One region of the Streptomyces sp. NBC_00209 genome, then DNA from elsewhere that is predicted to be linked to it. Evidence: riboswitches for the same ligand, from Rfam matches in the RefSeq annotation. Region 1 holds a riboswitch; each other region holds the start of a gene.
What was found. Region 1 has a riboswitch for cyclic di-AMP ahead of OG867_RS14860 (M23 family metallopeptidase). Riboswitches for the same ligand answer to the same signal wherever they lie in the genome.
Positions count from the first base shown of each region.

Region 1 (4,429 bases):
CGCGCCGGCATGCGCGGTCGGGGGCCTGCTCGCACGGCAGCCCACCGAGCCGGGGGTGCAGCAGCTGCGTTGCGAAAGAACACATGTTCCCTCGCAACGCCTTCTCTTTTTCGGCACTTTGGCGTTCTGGTCAAGGGGGGCCGCGGTCCGCGCCGTCGGTGCGCACGGGGTGTGCGGGACGGGTGGTCATGAGAGCTCCGAACATGCAGTAGAGTTGTGTTTACCGACGCGGGGTGGAGCAGCTCGGTAGCTCGCTGGGCTCATAACCCAGAGGTCGCAGGTTCAAATCCTGTCCCCGCTACTGAAGGATCAGGCCCGGTACGCTGACAGCGTGCCGGGCCTGATGCGTTGTCGGCGCCTACGCGTTTTCGCCCCATCGGCGGCCGAGGATTCGCCCGGTTGCCGGGCGGGCGCGAGGCTGAGAGAGGTGCGCGGTATCGGCCGTGGCCGCACCGGGCAGGAGACCGCAGGTGGGGAAGTGGGCGCGACGGTGGCGAGGGCGTGACGGTGTGGACAGCCGTCGATTCGTCCGGGTGCTGCCCGCCACGATGATCGTCGTGGGAGTGGTCTTCGACTACTTCACCCCGCCCGCGTTCACGGCGATCCCGATGTTCGCGGCCGCCCCGCTGATCGCCGCGCCGTTCTTCGGCCTCGGCGCCACCCTCCGGATCGGGCTCGCCGGGGTCGTCGCGATCGCCGCGATGCGGCTCTACACGGGGGACCTGCCGGGCGCGGTCCCGGTCATCGAGATGCTCACCGTGCTGACCGTCGCCTTCCAGGCCGCGGTGATCAACCGTGTTGTGCGGCGCGGCAGCGAACAACTGGCGTCCGCCCGGATCATCGCCGAGACGGCCATGCGGGCCGTGCTCCCCGCGCCGCCCGAGCGGATCGGCGGACTCCAGGTGGCCGCGCGGTACGAGGCGGCGCAGGCGGACGAGTTCGTCGGGGGCGACCTCTTCGCGGCCGCTGACACTCCGTACGGCGTACGGCTTGTGTTGGGGGACGTGCGCGGGAAGGGGCTGGAGGCGGTCGGCGCGGTGGCGGTGGTGATCGGGGCGTTCCGGGAGGCGGCGGAGCAGGAGAAGTCGCTGGAGGGCGTGGCGCAGCGGCTGGAGCGCGCGCTGGCGCGTGAGTCGGTACGGCGGAGCAATCTGGACGCGTTCGAGGGGTTCGTGACCGCCGTGTTCGCGGAGATCCCGCCGGGCGCGGAACGCGTACGGCTGGTGAACCGCGGCCATCCGGACCCCTTGCTGCTGTACGGGGACGGGGCGGTGGAGGCGCTGACGCCCTCGGAGCCCGCCCTGCCGCTGGGCATGGACCTGGGGGTGCGGCCGGACCGCTCGGACGAGTGGGAGCTGCCGTCCGGCGGGACGCTGCTGTTCTACACGGACGGCCTGTCGGAGGCCCGTGACGCCGAGGGCGTCTTCTACGACCCGGCGGAGCGGCTGCGCGGGCGCCTCTTCCCGGGCCCCGAGGAGCTGCTGTCCGCGCTGACCGACGACGTACGGCGGCATACGGGGGGCGAGTCGACCGACGACATGGCGCTGCTCGCGGTGGCTCGGCCGGCCAAGGGACAGCCCGACCGGCGCAGGACGGTGAAGATCGTCAAGGGGGGTGCCACACTGCGTGACTGAGAGACGCCGCTCCGCATAACATTTGACGCAACGTCGGAAAAAGCGTAGTGACCGAACGCTGATCAACTCGCCCGATTCCACCCGGTTGTGTCCCATAAAGTCCAGGCCAAGCGCGTGAACGATCAGTGGGAACAGCTTGGAATCGGACCCGTCTGTCTATTAACGTTCGATAACGCAGCGCGGTTGTCCCAGCCGTCGTCAGGGACGGCGCCGTGCGCGTGCGCCGAATTCCGCAAGGGAACCGGGGAACCACCTACATGGGGTGAATCGGGCATCTTCGTCTTCACAAGAGGCGGAGGAACCCGTAGGAGACCTTCCTGCTCCGAACCCGTCAGCTAACCCGGTAGGCGAGAAGGAAGGAAAGGAGTGCGCCCGCGTGGCGTCCAACAAGCCTGCCCCCGAATCACCTTCCCGGTTCGTGCCCGAGTACGGCGCCGACTTCGTGTCCGGCCCCGGCACCGCGTACATCCCGGAACAGGGAAGCGACTACACGACCGATCGGGGCAACGGCTTCGCCACCGGCGCCGGTTTCGGCAGCGGCTTCCGCGCCGATGACGCCGACTCCGAGCGGGCCTGGGAGGAATGGAACCCCACCGAGGAGTCCGTTCGCCCCGTCCGCGGCAAGCACCGTGTCGCCAAGCAGCGCAATGGTCTGGCCCGTAGCTCCACCGTCCTCGGCGTCGGTGTCATCGCGGCCGTCGGCGCGGGAGGCATGGCCACCGCGCAGAGCAAGCCGCCGGTCTCCATCTCTCTTCCCGATTCCATCGCGGACAATCTCCCCGACGCCAAGTCCCTTCCCGGCGTGGGGGCGTTGTTCTCCGGCGAGAGCGCGGCCGAGACCCCCGCTGCCGCCACCGCCGCAGCCCCGCTGACGACCGCCGGCATCACCACGGCCGAGGCCGAGCAGGGCACCACGGACGCCGGCGAGGCGCTGCGCGCCCGCATCCTCCAGCAGGCCGAGCAGCAGCAGGGCGCCGCCGACGCCGAGGCGAAGGCGGCCGAGGAGAAGGCAGCTGCCGAGAAGGCGGCCGCCGAGGCGAAGAAGCAGCAGGACGAGGCCGAGGCCAAGGCCGCCGCCGAGAAGAAGAAGGCGGAGGAGGAGGCGAAGAAGAAGGCCGAGGCCCTGCGCCTGGCCAAGCTCGCCGCCAGTTACGCCATCCCGACCTCCTCGTACACGATCACCTCGACGTTCGGCGAGGCCGGCTCGATGTGGTCCTCCGGCTACCACACGGGCCTCGACTTCGCGGCCCCGACCGGTACCCCGATCAAGGCCATCCACACCGGCACCATCAAGTCGGCCGGCTGGTCCGGCGCCTACGGCTACCGCACGGTGCTGGAGCTGGAGGACGGCACCGAGCTGTGGTTCTGCCACCAGTCCTCGATCGGCGTCACGGTCGGGCAGAAGGTCACCACCGGCGACACCATCGGCCGCGTCGGCGCGACCGGCAACGTGACCGGCCCGCACCTCCACCTGGAGGTCCACACCCCCGACGGCACCGGCATCGACCCGATGGCCTGGCTGCGCGCCCGCGGTCTCACGGTCTGAGCACTTCCGCTCCGCATTCTTGAGCCCGGGCTCTTCCCTGCCCGCGGCCGTCCGAACCCCGGCAGCCCTGACGCACACCCCCGACGTCAGGGCTGCCGGTCTGCGTGGCCGCAGCTGCCGGATGCGGCAGCCTTCCGGATGGATGGGGCACGGAATAGCGGGCAGGCCGGAAGCTGTTGTTCCACATATGACTTCACTGCGCAATCTCGGCCCGTCGGGCCTCCAGGTCTTCCCGCTCTGCCTCGGTGGAAACGTCTTCGGCTGGACCGCGGACGAGGCCCAGTCCTTCGCCGTCCTCGACGCGTACGCGGCGGCCGGCGGCAACTTCGTGGACACCGCCGACGCCTACTCGCACTGGGTGCCCGGCAACGAGGGCGGCGAGTCGGAGAGGGTCATCGGCACGTGGCTCGCGTCGCGCGGCAACCGGTCCGACGTCGTGGTGGCCACCAAGGTCGGCGCGCTCCCCGGCTACAAGGGCCTCTCGGCACCCACGATCAAGTCGGCCGCCGAGGAGTCGCTGCGCCGGCTCGGCACGGACCACATCGACCTGTACTACACGCACTTCGATGACGAGACCGTCCCGGTCGAGGAGATCATCACCGCGCTCGACGAGCTGGTGAAGGAGGGCAAGGTCCGCGAGATCGCCGCCTCCAACATCAGTGCCGCGCGGCTGCGCGCCTCGCTGGAATTCTCCGAACGCGAGGGCCTGGCCCGCTATGTGGCGCTTCAGCCGCACTACAACCTCGTCTCCCGGGACACCTACGAGGGCGAGCTCCAGGACACCGCCGCCGACGCCGGGCTCGCGGCCGTCCCGTACTACGCGCTGGCCTCCGGCTTCCTCACCGGCAAGTACCGCTTGGGGACGACCGTGGACAGTGCCCGCGCCGGGAGCGCGGCCGGTCACCTGGAGTCGGAGCGCGGACAGCGGGTGCTCGCCGCGCTCGACACGGTGGCGCGGGACCGGGACGCCGAGATCGCGACGGTGGCCCTGGCCTGGCTCGCGTCCCGCCCGACGGTTGCCGCGCCGATCGCCTCCGCCCGCACGCTCGACCAGCTGCCCGCCCTGCTGGCCGTCGCCGGGCTTGAGCTGACGGACGAGGAGCTGTCGACGCTGACGGCGGCGTCGGCGTAGGGGTCAGGCCGGCGGCCCGTTGTTGTAGGGCTGCTGGCCGTAGGCGTGTTGACCGTAGGGCTGCGTCGTCGGGTGCGGGGGCGGGCTGCCGTACGGGGATGGGCTGCCGTACGGGGC
Region 1 is NZ_CP108121.1:3,303,577-3,308,005, reverse strand. It holds tRNA gene OG867_RS14870 (tRNA-Met) at 228-301, shown strand; gene OG867_RS14865 (PP2C family protein-serine/threonine phosphatase) at 471-1,634, shown strand; cyclic di-AMP (ydaO/yuaA leader) riboswitch at 1,846-1,999, shown strand; gene OG867_RS14860 (M23 family metallopeptidase) at 2,011-3,180, shown strand; gene OG867_RS14855 (aldo/keto reductase) at 3,368-4,312, shown strand; gene OG867_RS14850 (PrsW family intramembrane metalloprotease) at 4,316-4,429, opposite strand, start outside.

Region 2 (4,429 bases), 670 kb from region 1:
GATCATCCGTCCGTTCCCGATGTACAGGCCGACATGGCTGACGCCCGAGTAGAAGAACACCAGGTCACCGGGGGCCAGTTGGGAGCGCGGCACCCGCTGCCCGGCGTTGATCTGTGTGTACGTGGTCCGGGGCAGCGACACCCCGGCGGCGCGCCAGGCGGCCTGGGTGAGCCCGGAACAGTCGAAGGAGCTGGGCCCGGTCGCGCCCCACACGTACGGCTTGCCCAGGGCGTTGTACGCGAAGGCGACCGCCTGGGCGGCGCGCGAGTGGGGCGCGGCGACGGTGGAGCGCGGCGCGCTCCGGTCGGCGTGGCCGGCCCCGCGCCCGTCCTCGGAGGCGTCGTAGGAGGCGCGCTCGGCCGGGGTGAGGCGGGCGAGCAGGCGGCGGGCCTCGGCCAGCTTGGCGCGGACGGTCGCCCGGTGCTCCTTCAGGGCGGCCTGCCGGGAGGCCAGCTCGGTGAGCTTCCCGGCCGCCTCGGCGCGTACCTGGGCGATCTCCGCGACCTGGCGGCGCACCGAGCGCACGTCGGTGGCCCGGCGCTCACCGGCCCGCTCCGCGTAGGTGGCGCGGCGCAGGTACTGGTCGGGGTCGGAGGAGAGCGCCAGCTGCACGGAGGGGTCGATCCCGCCGGACCGGTACTGCGCGGCGGCGTACGCGCCGAGCACGTCGCGGGCGGTGTTGAGGCGGGCGGTCCTGCGGGCGGCCTCGTCGCGCAGGGCGTCGACCGACTTGGCGGCTGCGGTCGCCTCGGACTTCGCGCCGTTGTACTTCTCGGTGGCGACCTCCGCCTCCCGGTACAGCCGGTCCACCTGGGCCTTGACCTGCTTCGCGGTGGGCGCGGGGTCCGCGTGCGCGGCTCCCGGCAGCACGGCGGCCGTCGCGGCTCCGGCGACCGCGAGGGTCGCCGCGGTGCGGGCCGCGGAGGCGGTGATGAGGCGCTGCCTGGGTTTGCGATGCGCTGCCACGGGGGCGGGCGTCCTTCCGTGCGACGGCCCGACGGGGTATACCGGCGGGCTTCTCCGGCGGCCGGCGAGGACGGTTCCTGATCCACGGCCACCGGGAAGGGACGCTAATCCGAGGTCACGGGAAGGTGTCGTTATGACGGTTATTGCCCGCTCTTGGCGTGGCATTGTCGCTGAATGACCGCACGTGAAGCCTGAATGACCGGGAAAAGTGCCACAGAATCAGGCAAAAAGTGCATTCATCATTCAAGCGGCCCGTAGGCCCCACCCTGCCCGGAGCGGTCCGGGGCGAGGGTTCTCACACCCCGTGAACGCGCTGACCCTGGCGAACATCTTCATCGCCACGCTCTGGACCTGAGCGGCGGTACGGGCCTGAGCGGCGGTACGGGGCCGGCCCGCGCGGACCGGCCCTCTTCCCCGGTCAGGCGGGGCGCACACTCCCGTAGATCGGCATGTAGTAGATCGACTCCTCGCGCACGTTCGCCCCGGGCTTCGGCGCGTGGATCATCATCCCGTCGCCCTTGTAGATCCCGACGTGGCTGATGTCGTCGTAGAAGAAGACCAGGTCGCCGGGTTGCAGATCGGCCGTCGCGATCCGCGTACCGACGTTCACCTGGTCCCAGGTGGTACGCGGGATGTCGACACCCGCCGCCTTCCAGGCCGCCTGCGTCAGCCCCGAGCAGTCGTACGAGGCGGGGCCGGTCGCCCCCCAGACGTACGGCTTGCCGATCTGGGCGCGGGCGAACGCGAGGACCTTCTCCGCCTTCGTTGAGGCGCTGCTCCCGGAGCCGGTGTCCGAGCCGGAACCCGAGCCCGTCTCCGTACCGCTGCTCCCCGACTCCTTGGCCTTCTGCTCGGCTTCCTTCCGGGCGGCGGCCTGCTTCTTCGCCAGCTCGGCGGCCTTCCGCTTGGCCTCCGCCTCCTTCTTGCGCTCCAGCTCCGCCAGCCGCGCCTTCTCCTCGGCGGTCAGCTTCGACAGCAGCGTCCGGGCCTCGGTCAGCTTCGTCTGGACGTTCTGCTTGCTGGTGCGCAGCGTGGCCTGCGACTCGGTCAGCGTCTCCAGGCTCTCCACGGCCTGGGCCCGCTGCTTGGACACCTTCGCCTGCTGCGTACGGAAGTTCGCGACCGCCTGCTGCTGGCGCTCGGCCATCCGGTCCATGAGGTGGGTCTGGTCGAAGAACGACTGCGGGTCGTCGGCCAGGAAGAAGGTTGCGGTCGGTGCGAGGCCGCCGTTGCGGTACTGGGCGGCGGCGTAGTTGCCCAGCGTCCTGCGGGCGTCGTTCACCTTCTCGGTGCGCTTGGCCACGTCGTCCAGGAGCGTGTCGACCTTGGACTTCTGCTGGTCCGTGGCCTCCTTGGCCTGGTTGTACTTCTGAGTCGCGGTGCCGGCCTGCCGGTAGAGGTCGTCCACCTTCTTCTGGACTTCCTCGATGCTCGGCTTCGGCGCGGGCGCCGCCATCGCGCTCTGGGAGGACAGCAGGGTCACCGAGGCCAGCGCGGCCGAGGTCAGCCCGACGGCCGGGGCGGTGGAGCGCATCCGGGTGCGCGGTTTGCGATGCGACGCCAAGGCCGGCATCTCCTTCCGTGGACCGCCTACCGGGTTAGCTGTCGGGTTCGGGCGGAACGGAAGGCTGCCCTACGGTCCGGTGGGGAAGGACCGATTCACCCCGGTGCTGCGTGTGGGTCCCCGGTTCCGGGCGGGCCCGGATTCGGCGTGGCGGCACGCTCGGCGTAGGTCGCCTCTGGGGGTACGGGCCGTCCGAACGTGCACGCTAGCCAACGCATGGGGCCGCTGGGAAGGTTGGTGTGCGATATGCCCGATACATTTCCGTGACCTTTTCGGAGCGGGGCCGGGTGTCAGTGGAGAGCTTTAGACTCGGACAGCGATGAGCAGCCTCTTTGACGACAGTTTCCTGGCCGGCCTCCAGCAGGAGGAGGACGCGGCCCCGCCGCCCCCCGAGGACCCCGCACCCGAAGCGGTGCCGGAGGACCTGTTCGCGGGCGTGTTCGACGGGCCCCCGCCACCCCGCGACGCGTACTACCGCGACGGCGCGCACCGCCCCGTCCTCGACCCCGAGGCGCTGCTCGACGGGCTGAACACCGAGCAGCGCGCCGCCGTCGTGCACGCCGGGTCGCCCCTGCTCATCGTCGCGGGCGCCGGCTCCGGCAAGACCAGGGTGCTCACCCACCGCATCGCCCACCTGCTGGCCGAGCGGGGCGTCCACCCCGGCCAGATCCTGGCGATCACCTTCACCAACAAGGCCGCCGGCGAGATGAAGGAGCGCGTCGAGCAGCTGGTCGGGCCCCGGGCCAACGCGATGTGGGTCATGACCTTCCACAGCGCCTGCGTCCGCATCCTGCGCCGCGAGTCCAAGAGGCTCGGCTTCACGTCCTCGTTCTCGATCTACGACGCCGCCGACTCCAAGCGGCTCATGGCCCTGGTCTGCCGCGATCTGGAGCTGGACCCGAAGCGCTACCCGCCGAAGTCCTTCACCGCCAAGGTCTCCAACCTCAAGAACGAGCTCATCGACGAGGAGACCTTCGCCGGGCAGGCCGCCGACGGCTTCGAGAAGACCCTGGCCCAGGCGTACGCGATGTACCAGGCCCGGCTGCGCGAGGCCAACGCGCTGGACTTCGACGACATCATCATGACGACGGTCCATCTGCTCCAGGCGTTCCCCGACGTCGCCGAGCACTACCGCCGCCGCTTCCGGCACGTCCTCGTGGACGAGTACCAGGACACCAACCACGCCCAGTACACGCTGGTACGCGAGCTGGTCGGCCCGGCCGGTCCGGAGAACGCGCCCGCCGAGCTCTGCGTCGTGGGTGACGCGGACCAGTCGATCTACGCCTTCCGGGGCGCGACCATCCGCAACATCCTCCAGTTCGAGGAGGACTACCCGGACGCGACGACGATCCTGCTGGAGCAGAACTACCGCTCCACCCAGACGATCCTGTCCGCCGCCAACGCGGTCATCGAGCGCAACGAGAGCCGCCGCCCCAAGAACCTCTGGACCAACGCCGGCACCGGTGCCCGCATCGCGGGCTACGTCGCGGACACCGAGCACGACGAGGCGCAGTTCGTTGCCGAGGAGATCGACCGCCTCACCGACGCGGGCGACGCGAAGGCCGGAGACGTCGCCGTCTTCTACCGGACGAACGCGCAGTCCCGTGTCTTCGAGGAGATCTTCATCCGCGTCGGCCTGCCCTACAAGGTCGTCGGCGGTGTCCGCTTCTACGAGCGCAAGGAGGTCCGGGACGTCCTGGCCTACCTGCGGGTCCTCGCCAACCCCGAGGACACCGTCCCGCTCCGCCGCATCCTCAACGTGCCCAAGCGCGGCATCGGCGACCGCGCCGAGGCCATGATCGACGCGCTCTCGCTGCGCGAGAAGACCACCTTCCCGCAGGCGCTGCGCCGCGTGGACGAGGCGTACGGCATGGCCGCCCGCTCCGCCAACGCCGTCAA
Region 2 is NZ_CP108121.1:2,629,288-2,633,716, reverse strand. It holds gene OG867_RS11510 (NlpC/P60 family protein) at 1-966, opposite strand, end outside; gene OG867_RS11505 (NlpC/P60 family protein) at 1,385-2,539, opposite strand; cyclic di-AMP (ydaO/yuaA leader) riboswitch at 2,538-2,688, opposite strand; gene pcrA (DNA helicase PcrA) at 2,850-4,429, shown strand, end outside.
Region 2: another riboswitch for cyclic di-AMP. It lies ahead of OG867_RS11505 (NlpC/P60 family protein); the one in region 1 lies ahead of OG867_RS14860 (M23 family metallopeptidase).

Region 3 (4,429 bases), 1.0 Mb from region 1:
CTGCATCGACTTGTGACTCACGTTCGAGTTTCGCTAGGTTCACCGTTCGACTCTCCAGTCGCTTGTCAGTCACACGGAAGGCATCTCCCATGGGCTCCGCGAACGGCAGACACCGCCGCCCTCGTCAGGCACCCGCCATCGTGGTCGCCGCAGGCGTCACCGGCTCGGCCATCGCCATCCCGCTGCTCGGCGCGGCGAGCGCACACGCCGCGGACACCGCGACCTGGGACCGGGTGGCCGACTGCGAGAGCGGCGGCATGTGGAGCGCCGACCTCGGCAACGGCTCCTACGGCGGTCTCCAGTTCACACCGGAGCTGTGGAAGGCGTACGGCGGTGAGGCGTACGCCGAGCGCGCCGACCTCGCCAGCCGCTCGCAGCAGATCGCGGTGGCCGAGCGGGTCCTGGCCGCCAAGGGCCCGAAGGCGTGGCCGAGCTGTGCGGTGATCTCCGGGCTCACCAAGGCCGCCGGCAAGGCGGATGTGGACCCGGGCGACAAGGACGAGGACGAGCCCGCCCGGAGCGCCGACTCGGGCCTCGACGCCGGTCTCGGCGCCGACCCGGTGGACGACGCCTCCTCGGACTCGTCGGCCACCCCCTCGGACGAGGCGTCCGGCGGGGCCACCACGGGCAAGGGGGCCGGCAAGGGCTCCGGCAAGCACGCGGGCAAGAGCGCCGAGGAGAAGGCGGATGCCTCCGCCTCCCCGTCGGGCGATCCTTCGGCCGACCCCTCCGGCACCCCGTCCGCCTCGGACGACCCGTCCACCACGCCCTCGGCCGACTCCTCCGCGGACCCCTCGGCCGGCGCGACGGACGACGCGCGGGCGCAGGGCGGCAAGCACCGGGGCACCCCGGCCGCCGACGACGCCGCCGGGACGGCCGACGGGCGCGACGCGGGCCGGCACGCCTCGCGGGGTGACGGCGACGCACGCGACAGCGCCACGGGGCCGGCTGACGGCACGTACACCGTACGGGCGGGGGACAACCTCTGGGCGATCGCCGACGCGCAGGACCTGCCCGGCGGCTGGCCCGAGCTGTACGAGGCGAACAAGGACGAGGTGGGCTCCGACCCGGACCTCATCCTGCCCGGCCAGAACCTCGATCTGGGCCTGGGTGGCCTGGCCCCGGACAAGGTCGCCGAGAGCGCCGGATGAGCCGTTAGAGCCCTCTGCGCTTTGGGTGGTTTAAGAGGCCCATGTCCCACTTTTGACCGAGTGAGACATGGGTCTCTTCGCGTGAACTCACGCCCCTTGTCCGGGAGGTCCCGCCGCATCCGTTCCGACCTGCATAAATGAGGGTTCATCGGATGCTCTTACGGGATGATTATCCGGTATGTCCTTCTTTGAATATGACCAGTGGGTGTGATTACGGTCAGAACCGCTCGCACCGCGGGCCCCGTCGACCGTCACGCCGAATCCTGCCGTCGGTCGAAGGGAACAGACGCGAAAGCGCCGTAGGCAGGAGCGGGGGACCCAGGTAGGCGCTGGGCCTGATCGTCGGGAGACGACTCGGGGCCGGCTAGGGGTGAAGTCGCGCCAGGGGCGCGGCCGGGCAACTCACTTGGCCCGAACCCGACAGCTCACCTCGCAGGCGTCGGTGAGGAGAAGACTCGATGCTGCTCAACCGCAAGGGCAACAAGCACCGCCGCCCCTCCAAGGCCATCCGTGTCGCGACGCTCGCCGGTGTCGCCGGTGCCGCCGTCGCCGTGCCGCTGATGGGCGCGACCAACGCCTCCGCCGCCTCCGTCTCCACGTGGGACGCGGTCGCCCAGTGCGAGTCCGGCGGCAACTGGTCGATCAACACCGGCAACGGCTACTACGGCGGCCTGCAGTTCTCCCAGTCCAGCTGGGCCGCCGCCGGCGGTACGCAGTACGCGCCCCGCGCCGACCTGGCCACCAAGGCCCAGCAGATCGCCACCGCCGAGAAGCTCCTCGACCTGCAGGGCCCGGGCGCCTGGTCCTGCGCCGGTGCCGGCAACCTGACCAACGACGGTGTCGACCCGGGCGTCGACACCGGCTCCGGTGCCGCGAAGCAGGAGGCCGCCCCCAAGCAGGAGGCCGCCCCGAAGAAGACCGAGCGCACCGAGGCCCCGGCCACCAACCGCTCCGACCGCTCGGACGCGCCGAAGAAGACGGTCACCACCCCCACCGGCAAGAAGGTCGCCAAGGGTGACGGCGAGTACAAGGTCGTCACCGGTGACACGCTGAGCAAGATCGCCGCCGAGCACCACGTCAAGGGCGGCTGGGAGCGGCTGTTCAAGCTGAACAAGGGCATCGTCCAGGACGCCGACCTGATCTACCCGGGCCAGCAGCTCCACCTGACGAAGTAACGAAGCAACCGCGATCCCTCCTCGCTGATCGCTCAGGCCGCCCCGGCCCGGCACGCACCTTCCCCCCGTGTGTGCCGGGCCGGGGCACGCCGCGTTGAGGGTGCCGGGCGGCCGGTGATCGTTCAACTGTTGTAGTTACTTGTCAGTAATTACCTGGTCTTTCAGACCGGTATGCCCGCTCTTGGTTCCTTTTTCGTCCCAGGGGACGGGCGGTCGGCCGACGCAGACGGCCGGGCCGGTTAGGCTCTTGTCGCAAGGCCAAAGCGACCCTGCACAACCAGCGTCATATCCCAGAAGGAGATGCCTCGTGCCGTCCATCGACGTCGTCGTAGCCCGGGAAATCCTCGACTCCCGGGGCAACCCCACGGTCGAGGTCGAGGTCGGCCTCGACGACGGCAGCACCGGTCGTGCTGCTGTTCCGTCCGGCGCCTCCACCGGCGCGTTCGAGGCCATTGAGCTTCGTGACGGCGACCCCAACCGTTACCAGGGCAAGGGCGTCGAGAAGGCCGTCCTCGCCGTGATCGAGCAGATCGGCCCGGAGCTCGTCGGCTACGACGCCACCGAGCAGCGCCTCATCGACCAGGCGATGTTCGACCTGGACGCCACGGAGAACAAGGGCTCGCTCGGCGCCAACGCCATCCTCGGCGTCTCCCTCGCCGTCGCCCACGCCGCCTCCGAGGCCAGCGACCTCCCGCTGTTCCGCTACCTCGGCGGCCCGAACGCGCACCTGCTGCCCGTTCCGATGATGAACATCCTGAACGGCGGCTCGCACGCCGACTCCAACGTGGACATCCAGGAGTTCATGATCGCGCCGATCGGCGCCGAGTCCTTCTCCGAGGCCCTGCGCTGGGGCGCCGAGGTCTACCACACGCTGAAGAAGGTCCTGAAGACCAAGGGCCTGTCCACCGGCCTCGGCGACGAGGGCGGCTTCGCGCCGAACCTGGAGTCCAACCGCGCCGCCCTCGACCTCATCATCGAGGCCATCAAGGAGGCCGGTTACGCCCCGGGCAAGGACATCGCGCTCGCGCTCGACGTCGCCGCCTCGGAGTTCTACAAGGACGGCACGTACGAGTTCGAGGGCAAGTCCCGCTCGGCCGCCGAGATGACCGAGTACTACGAGGAGCTCGTCTCCGCGTACCCGCTGGTCTCCATCGAGGACCCGCTGTACGAGGACGACTGGGCCGGCTGGAAGATCATCACCGACAAGCTGGGCGCCAAGGTCCAGATCGTCGGCGACGACCTCTTCGTCACCAACCCGGAGCGCCTGGCCCGCGGCATCGAGGAGGGCTCCGCCAACGCCCTGCTCGTCAAGGTCAACCAGATCGGTTCGCTGACCGAGACCCTGGACGCCGTCGAGCTGGCCCAGCGCAACGGCTTCAAGTGCATGATGTCGCACCGCTCCGGCGAGACCGAGGACGTCACCATCGCCGACCTCGCCGTCGCCGTGAACTGCGGTCAGATCAAGACCGGCGCCCCGGCCCGCTCGGACCGCGTCGCCAAGTACAACCAGCTGCTGCGCATCGAGGAGATCCTCGACGACGCCGCGGTGTACGCGGGCCGCTCGGCGTTCCCGCGGTTTCGCCCCGCGAACTGACGAACACAGCAAGGGCTGACCACAGCCCGGCAGGGCGACCGCCCCCGCCTCCGTCCGTCCCCGCGCCCGGTCACGTACCGTGTGCGGGGACGGACGTCGTAATGGGGAGGCGGGAACATGGCCGTGAAGGACAGGGACCGGTTCTCCACCGCGACCCGGCTGCGGCTGCTCGGTGAGCAGACCGCCGCCCGCGTCTACCGGTCCCAGAACCGGCGCCAGGCCCGTCGCTCCCGGCTCACCGGCCGGGCCGCCTTCCTGGCCCTGGTCGTCTGCTCCCTGGTCGTCGCCCTCGCGTATCCGATGCGGCAGTACGTGTCGCAGCGCGACGAGATCGCCGACCAGCGCAGGCTGGCCCGCGAGGCCGAGGCGCGCACCGAGGAGCTGCGGGACCAGAAGGCCCGGCTCCAGGACGACGCGTACATCAAGCGGCTGGCCCGCGAGCACCTGCACTACGTTCTTCCCGGGGAGACCGGCTACACCGTGGTCGACCCCGACGCGGCCAAGGAGCG
Region 3 is NZ_CP108121.1:4,325,890-4,330,318, forward strand. It holds gene OG867_RS19730 (transglycosylase family protein) at 90-1,151, shown strand; cyclic di-AMP (ydaO/yuaA leader) riboswitch at 1,437-1,605, shown strand; gene OG867_RS19735 (transglycosylase family protein) at 1,610-2,326, shown strand; gene eno (phosphopyruvate hydratase) at 2,634-3,920, shown strand; gene OG867_RS19745 (septum formation initiator family protein) at 4,038-4,429, shown strand, end outside.
Region 3: another riboswitch for cyclic di-AMP. It lies ahead of OG867_RS19735 (transglycosylase family protein); the one in region 1 lies ahead of OG867_RS14860 (M23 family metallopeptidase).

Region 4 (4,429 bases), 1.9 Mb from region 1:
ATCTTCGTCCGTGCCGCTACGGCCTCCGGCGTTCCCGTCACCATCGCCAAGGCGGACGGCAACCCGGTGAACGCGGCCTCCATGCTCGCGGTGCTCGGGCTCGGCGCCCAGGGCGGCGAGGAGATCGTGCTCGCCTCCGACGCGGACAACGCCGAGGCCGCCCTGGACCGCCTGGCGAAGCTGGTCGCCGAGGGGCTTGAGGAGCTTCCGGAGACCGTCTGAGCCCGAGCGGCCCGACACCGCCGGAATTCTTACGGAAAGCCGCGGCCCCCTGCATGGGGCGCCGCGGCTTTTGCGCGCACGGACCCAAGCCGTGTCGGCCCGGGCCGAATAGGCGGGCGATGCCTTTTCCGGTTTTTTTACACACGCCTTTCTTTATTTGTACGCGTCCTTTGTTAATTCCGGCCGCCCGCGGTGTTTACGGCACGTTGCGAAGTCCTCACACGGCCGGCCCGGGGCACGGTGGCGGGGCGGGCGGTGCGGCGGAGCCGGTGCGCGGCGCCGTGGCGGTCGGCGAGCTGCACGGCCAGGGCCCGCGCCCGCTCCGCGTCCCCGCGCGCCACGGCGTCCACGAGGGCCCCGTGCTCGGCCCAGGCTTCGGCCGGGCGGGCCGGCTGCTCGACCGCGTACATCCAGGCGATCTTGTGGCGGAGCTGGGTGAGCAGGGCGATGAGGCCGGGGCTGCCGGACGCCTGGGCCAGCGTCTCGTGGAACCAGCCGGCCAGGGAGCGCAGGTCCTCGCCCTCGCCCCGGCGGGCCCGCTCCTGGCCGAGCCTGACCAGGCCGCGCAACACCTTGAGGTGGGCGTCCGTCCGGCGCTGGGCCGCGCGGGCCGCGCTCAGCGGTTCCAGCAGCATGCGGACCTCCAGGAGGTCGGCGGCCTCCTGCTCCGTGGGCTCGGCGACGCAGGCTCCGGCGTGTCTCCGGGTGACCACGAAGCCCTCCGACTCCAGGGTGCGCAGCGCTTCCCGTACCGGGACGCGGGAAACCCCGTAACGCCGTGCGAGCACCTCCTCGGTGAGCCGGCTGCCACGTTCGAAGACACCGGAGACGATGTCGTCACGGATTGCCGTGCATACCGAATGCGCCGGAACACGCATGTCCGAACCTCCGCCTCAATCCCCGCGAACAGCGGCCGATCGACACCTCTGGCGTGACTCTATTGCAATGCGCTCGCATTTCCGATGCCGGGCGGGAATTCATGAATATCTTTTGGTCGCGGCCGGGCGGTGGAAGGCGCGCGGGGAGGCGCGGGAACGGCGAAGGCCCCGGCGGGCTGCCGGAGCCTTCGGTATGGAGCCTGTGACCGGTCAGACGCCGACGCCGTGGGCGCGCAGATAGGCGACCGGATCCATGTCGGAGCCGTAGGAGGGCGTGGTGCGGGCCTCGAAGTGGAGGTGCGGACCGGTGGAGTTGCCGGTCGAGCCGGAGAGCCCGATCTGTTGGCCGGCCGCGACGCCCTGGCCGACGGAGACACCGATCGAGGAGAGGTGGCCGTACTGGGTGTACGTGCCGTCCGTCATCCGGAGCACGATGTTGTTGCCGTACGCCCCGCCCCAGCCGGCCTCCACGACCGTGCCGGCGCCTACGGCGACGACGGAGCTGCCGGACGCGGCGTGGAAGTCGATGCCGGAGTGGCTGCCGGAGGACCAGAGGGAGCCACTGGACTTGTAGCCGGTGGTCACGTACGAGCCGGCGACGGGCAGCCGGTAGGACGAGCCGAGCGCGGTACGTGCGGTGGAGCGGCCGGCGCGGGCGGACGCCTCGCGGGCGGCCTTGGCCTTCGCCTTGGCCGCCGCCTTGGCCTTGGCGGCCTTCTCGGCGGCCTTGTTCTTCGCGGCCTCGGCCTTCTTCTTGGCCGCCGCCTTCGCCTTGGCCGCCGCCTTCTTCTCGGCGGCCTCGGCCTGGTGCTGCTGCGCCGCCGCCTGGGCGTCGATCCGGTCGGCGAGGGTGTTCTCGATGGCGAGGAGCTGGGAGAGGCCGGTCTCGGTGGCGGCGGGGGCCGTCCCGGTGTCGGCGGCGAGGGCCGGGGAGGCCAGGGAGCCGATAACACCGCCGGCGGCGAGCGTCGCGACGCCGACGGCCTTGGCGCCGGCGCGCGTCAGGCGGCTCGGGGCACGGTGCTTCCCGGTGGCACGGGTGAACGCCATGGGGTGGCTGGTCCTTTCCTTCCTTCTCGCCTACCGGGTTAGCTGACGGGTTCGGAGCAGGAAGGTCTCCTACGGACGCCTCGCCCCGGACGGAGCGCGGGCATCCGATTCACCCCAGGGACTTGTGGGTCCCCGGCTCCCCAGGCTCGCGCCTGACGGGGACTCGGCGATGGCTGCCCGGTACGTGACGGATGCGCGTACGAGTGGCGGACAGCGGACCCGACGCTAAGCGGGCGGACTTCCCGCCACCAAACGGACACGGGGCTTTGTAGCGCATCCCACAGGGCGAGCCGACCTCTTAGCGTGCAAAAGGTTCAAAGCGCCCAAACGTGCGGGGAGGGTCCGGCGCGACCGCGCGCCGGACCCTCCCCGTTGCCCGTCGAGCGGGCCGAGCGGCGGATCAGCCGGTGACGACCGACACCTCTCCGATGCCGAGCGCCCTGACCGGCTCCTCGATCTGCGAGGCGTCACCGACCAGGACCGTGACCAGCCGGTCCACCGGGAAGGCGCTGACCACGGCCGCGGTCGCCTCGACGGTGCCGGTCTCGGCGAGGCGGGCGTACAGCGTCGCCTGGTAGTCGTCCGGGAGGTGCTGCTCCACCTGGTCGGCGAGGGTGCTCGCGACGGAGGCCGCCGTCTCGAACTTCAGGGGCGCGACGCCCACGAGGTTCTGCACGGCCGTCTCGCGCTCGGCGTCCGTCAGGCCCTCGGCGGCCAGCGTCCGCAGGACCTTCCACAGGTCGTCCAGCGCCGGTCCGGTGGATTCGGTGTCCACGGAACCGCTGATGGCGAGCATCGAGGCGCCCGTCGCACCCGACACGGAGTCGGCGGCGCCGGAGCGGAGCACCTGGGCGAAGGCCCGCACGCCGTACGTGTAGCCCTTCTCCTCGCGCAGCACCCGGTCGAGCCGGGAGGTCAGTGTGCCGCCCAGGCAGTAGGTGCCGAGGACCTGGGCGGGCCACACGCTGTCGTGGCGGTCGGCGCCGATGCGGCCGAGCAGCAGCTGGGTCTGCACCGCGCCGGGGCGGTCCACGATGATCACCCGGCCGGTGTCGTCGGCCGTGATCGGCGGGACGGGGCGGGGCTCGGCGGAGTTCCCGGACCAGTCGCCCAGGGTCTCGGCGAGCAGCGCGTCCAGGTCGATGCCGGTGAGGTCGCCGACGACCACGGCGGTCGCGGTGGAGGGGCGGATGTGCGCGTCGTAGAAGGCGCGCACGGCCGCGGCGTCGATCCGCTCGATGGTCTCCTCGGTGCCCAGGCGCGGGCGCGACATGCGGGCCGTGGTCGGGAAGAGCTCCTTGGAGAGCTGCTTGGCCGCGCGGCGGGCCGGGTTGGCCTGCTCGTGCGGGATCTCGTCCAGCCGGTTGCTCACCAGACGCTCGATCTCGCTGTCGGCGAAGGCCGGCGCCCGCAGCGCCTCGGCGACCAGGCCGAGCGCCTTGGCCAGGCGGGAGGCCGGGACCTCCAGGGAGACCCGGACGCCCGGGTGGTCGGCGTGGGCGTCGAAGGTGGCGCCGCACCGCTCCAACTCGGCGGCGAACTCCTCGGCGCTCCGCTTGTCGGTGCCCTCGGACAGGGCGCGCGACATGATCGTGGCCACGCCGTCCAGACCCTTGGGCTCGGCGTCCAGGGGGGCGGCGAGGAAGATCTCGACGGCGACGACCTGCTGGCCCGGGCGGTGGCAGCGCAGGACGGTGAGGCCGTTGGGCAGGGAGCCCCGCTCGGGCGCGGGGAAGGCCCACGGCCGGGCCGCGCCGGGAGCGGGCTGGGGGTGGAACTGCATCGAAACTTCAGTCGCGGCAGCGTCGGTCACTGGTCCGCCCCTTCGTGCGCGTCGGTGTCGGTGTCGGCGTCGGCCTCTTCGGCGGCCTCGGCGGGCTCGACCGGTTCGTAGACCAGGACCGCCCGGTTGTCGGGCCGCAGCTGCGCCTGCGCGGCGGCCTTGACCTCCTCGGCCGTGACGTCGAGGACCCGGTTCACGGCGGACAGCGCGAGCTGCGGGTCGCCGAACAGCACGGCGTAGCGGCACAGTTCGTCGGCGCGGCCCGCGACCGTACCGAGGCGGTCCAGCCATTCACGCTCCAACTGGGCCTGGGCGCGCTCCATCTCCTCGGCCGTGGGGCCCTCCTCGGCGAACCGGGCCAGCTCCTCGTCCACCGCGGTCTCGATCTCCGCCACCTCCACGCCGCCGGACGTCTTGACGTCCAGCCAGCCCAGGGAGGGCGCGCCGGCGAGCCGGAGCAGTCCGAACCCGGCGGCCACGGCCGTACGGTCGCGCC
Region 4 is NZ_CP108121.1:1,424,213-1,428,641, forward strand. It holds gene OG867_RS06165 (HPr family phosphocarrier protein) at 1-222, shown strand, start outside; gene OG867_RS06170 (GntR family transcriptional regulator) at 396-1,100, opposite strand; gene OG867_RS06175 (M23 family metallopeptidase) at 1,311-2,150, opposite strand; cyclic di-AMP (ydaO/yuaA leader) riboswitch at 2,164-2,329, opposite strand; gene OG867_RS06180 (M16 family metallopeptidase) at 2,551-3,933, opposite strand; gene OG867_RS06185 (M16 family metallopeptidase) at 3,960-4,429, opposite strand, start outside.
Region 4: another riboswitch for cyclic di-AMP. It lies ahead of OG867_RS06175 (M23 family metallopeptidase); the one in region 1 lies ahead of OG867_RS14860 (M23 family metallopeptidase).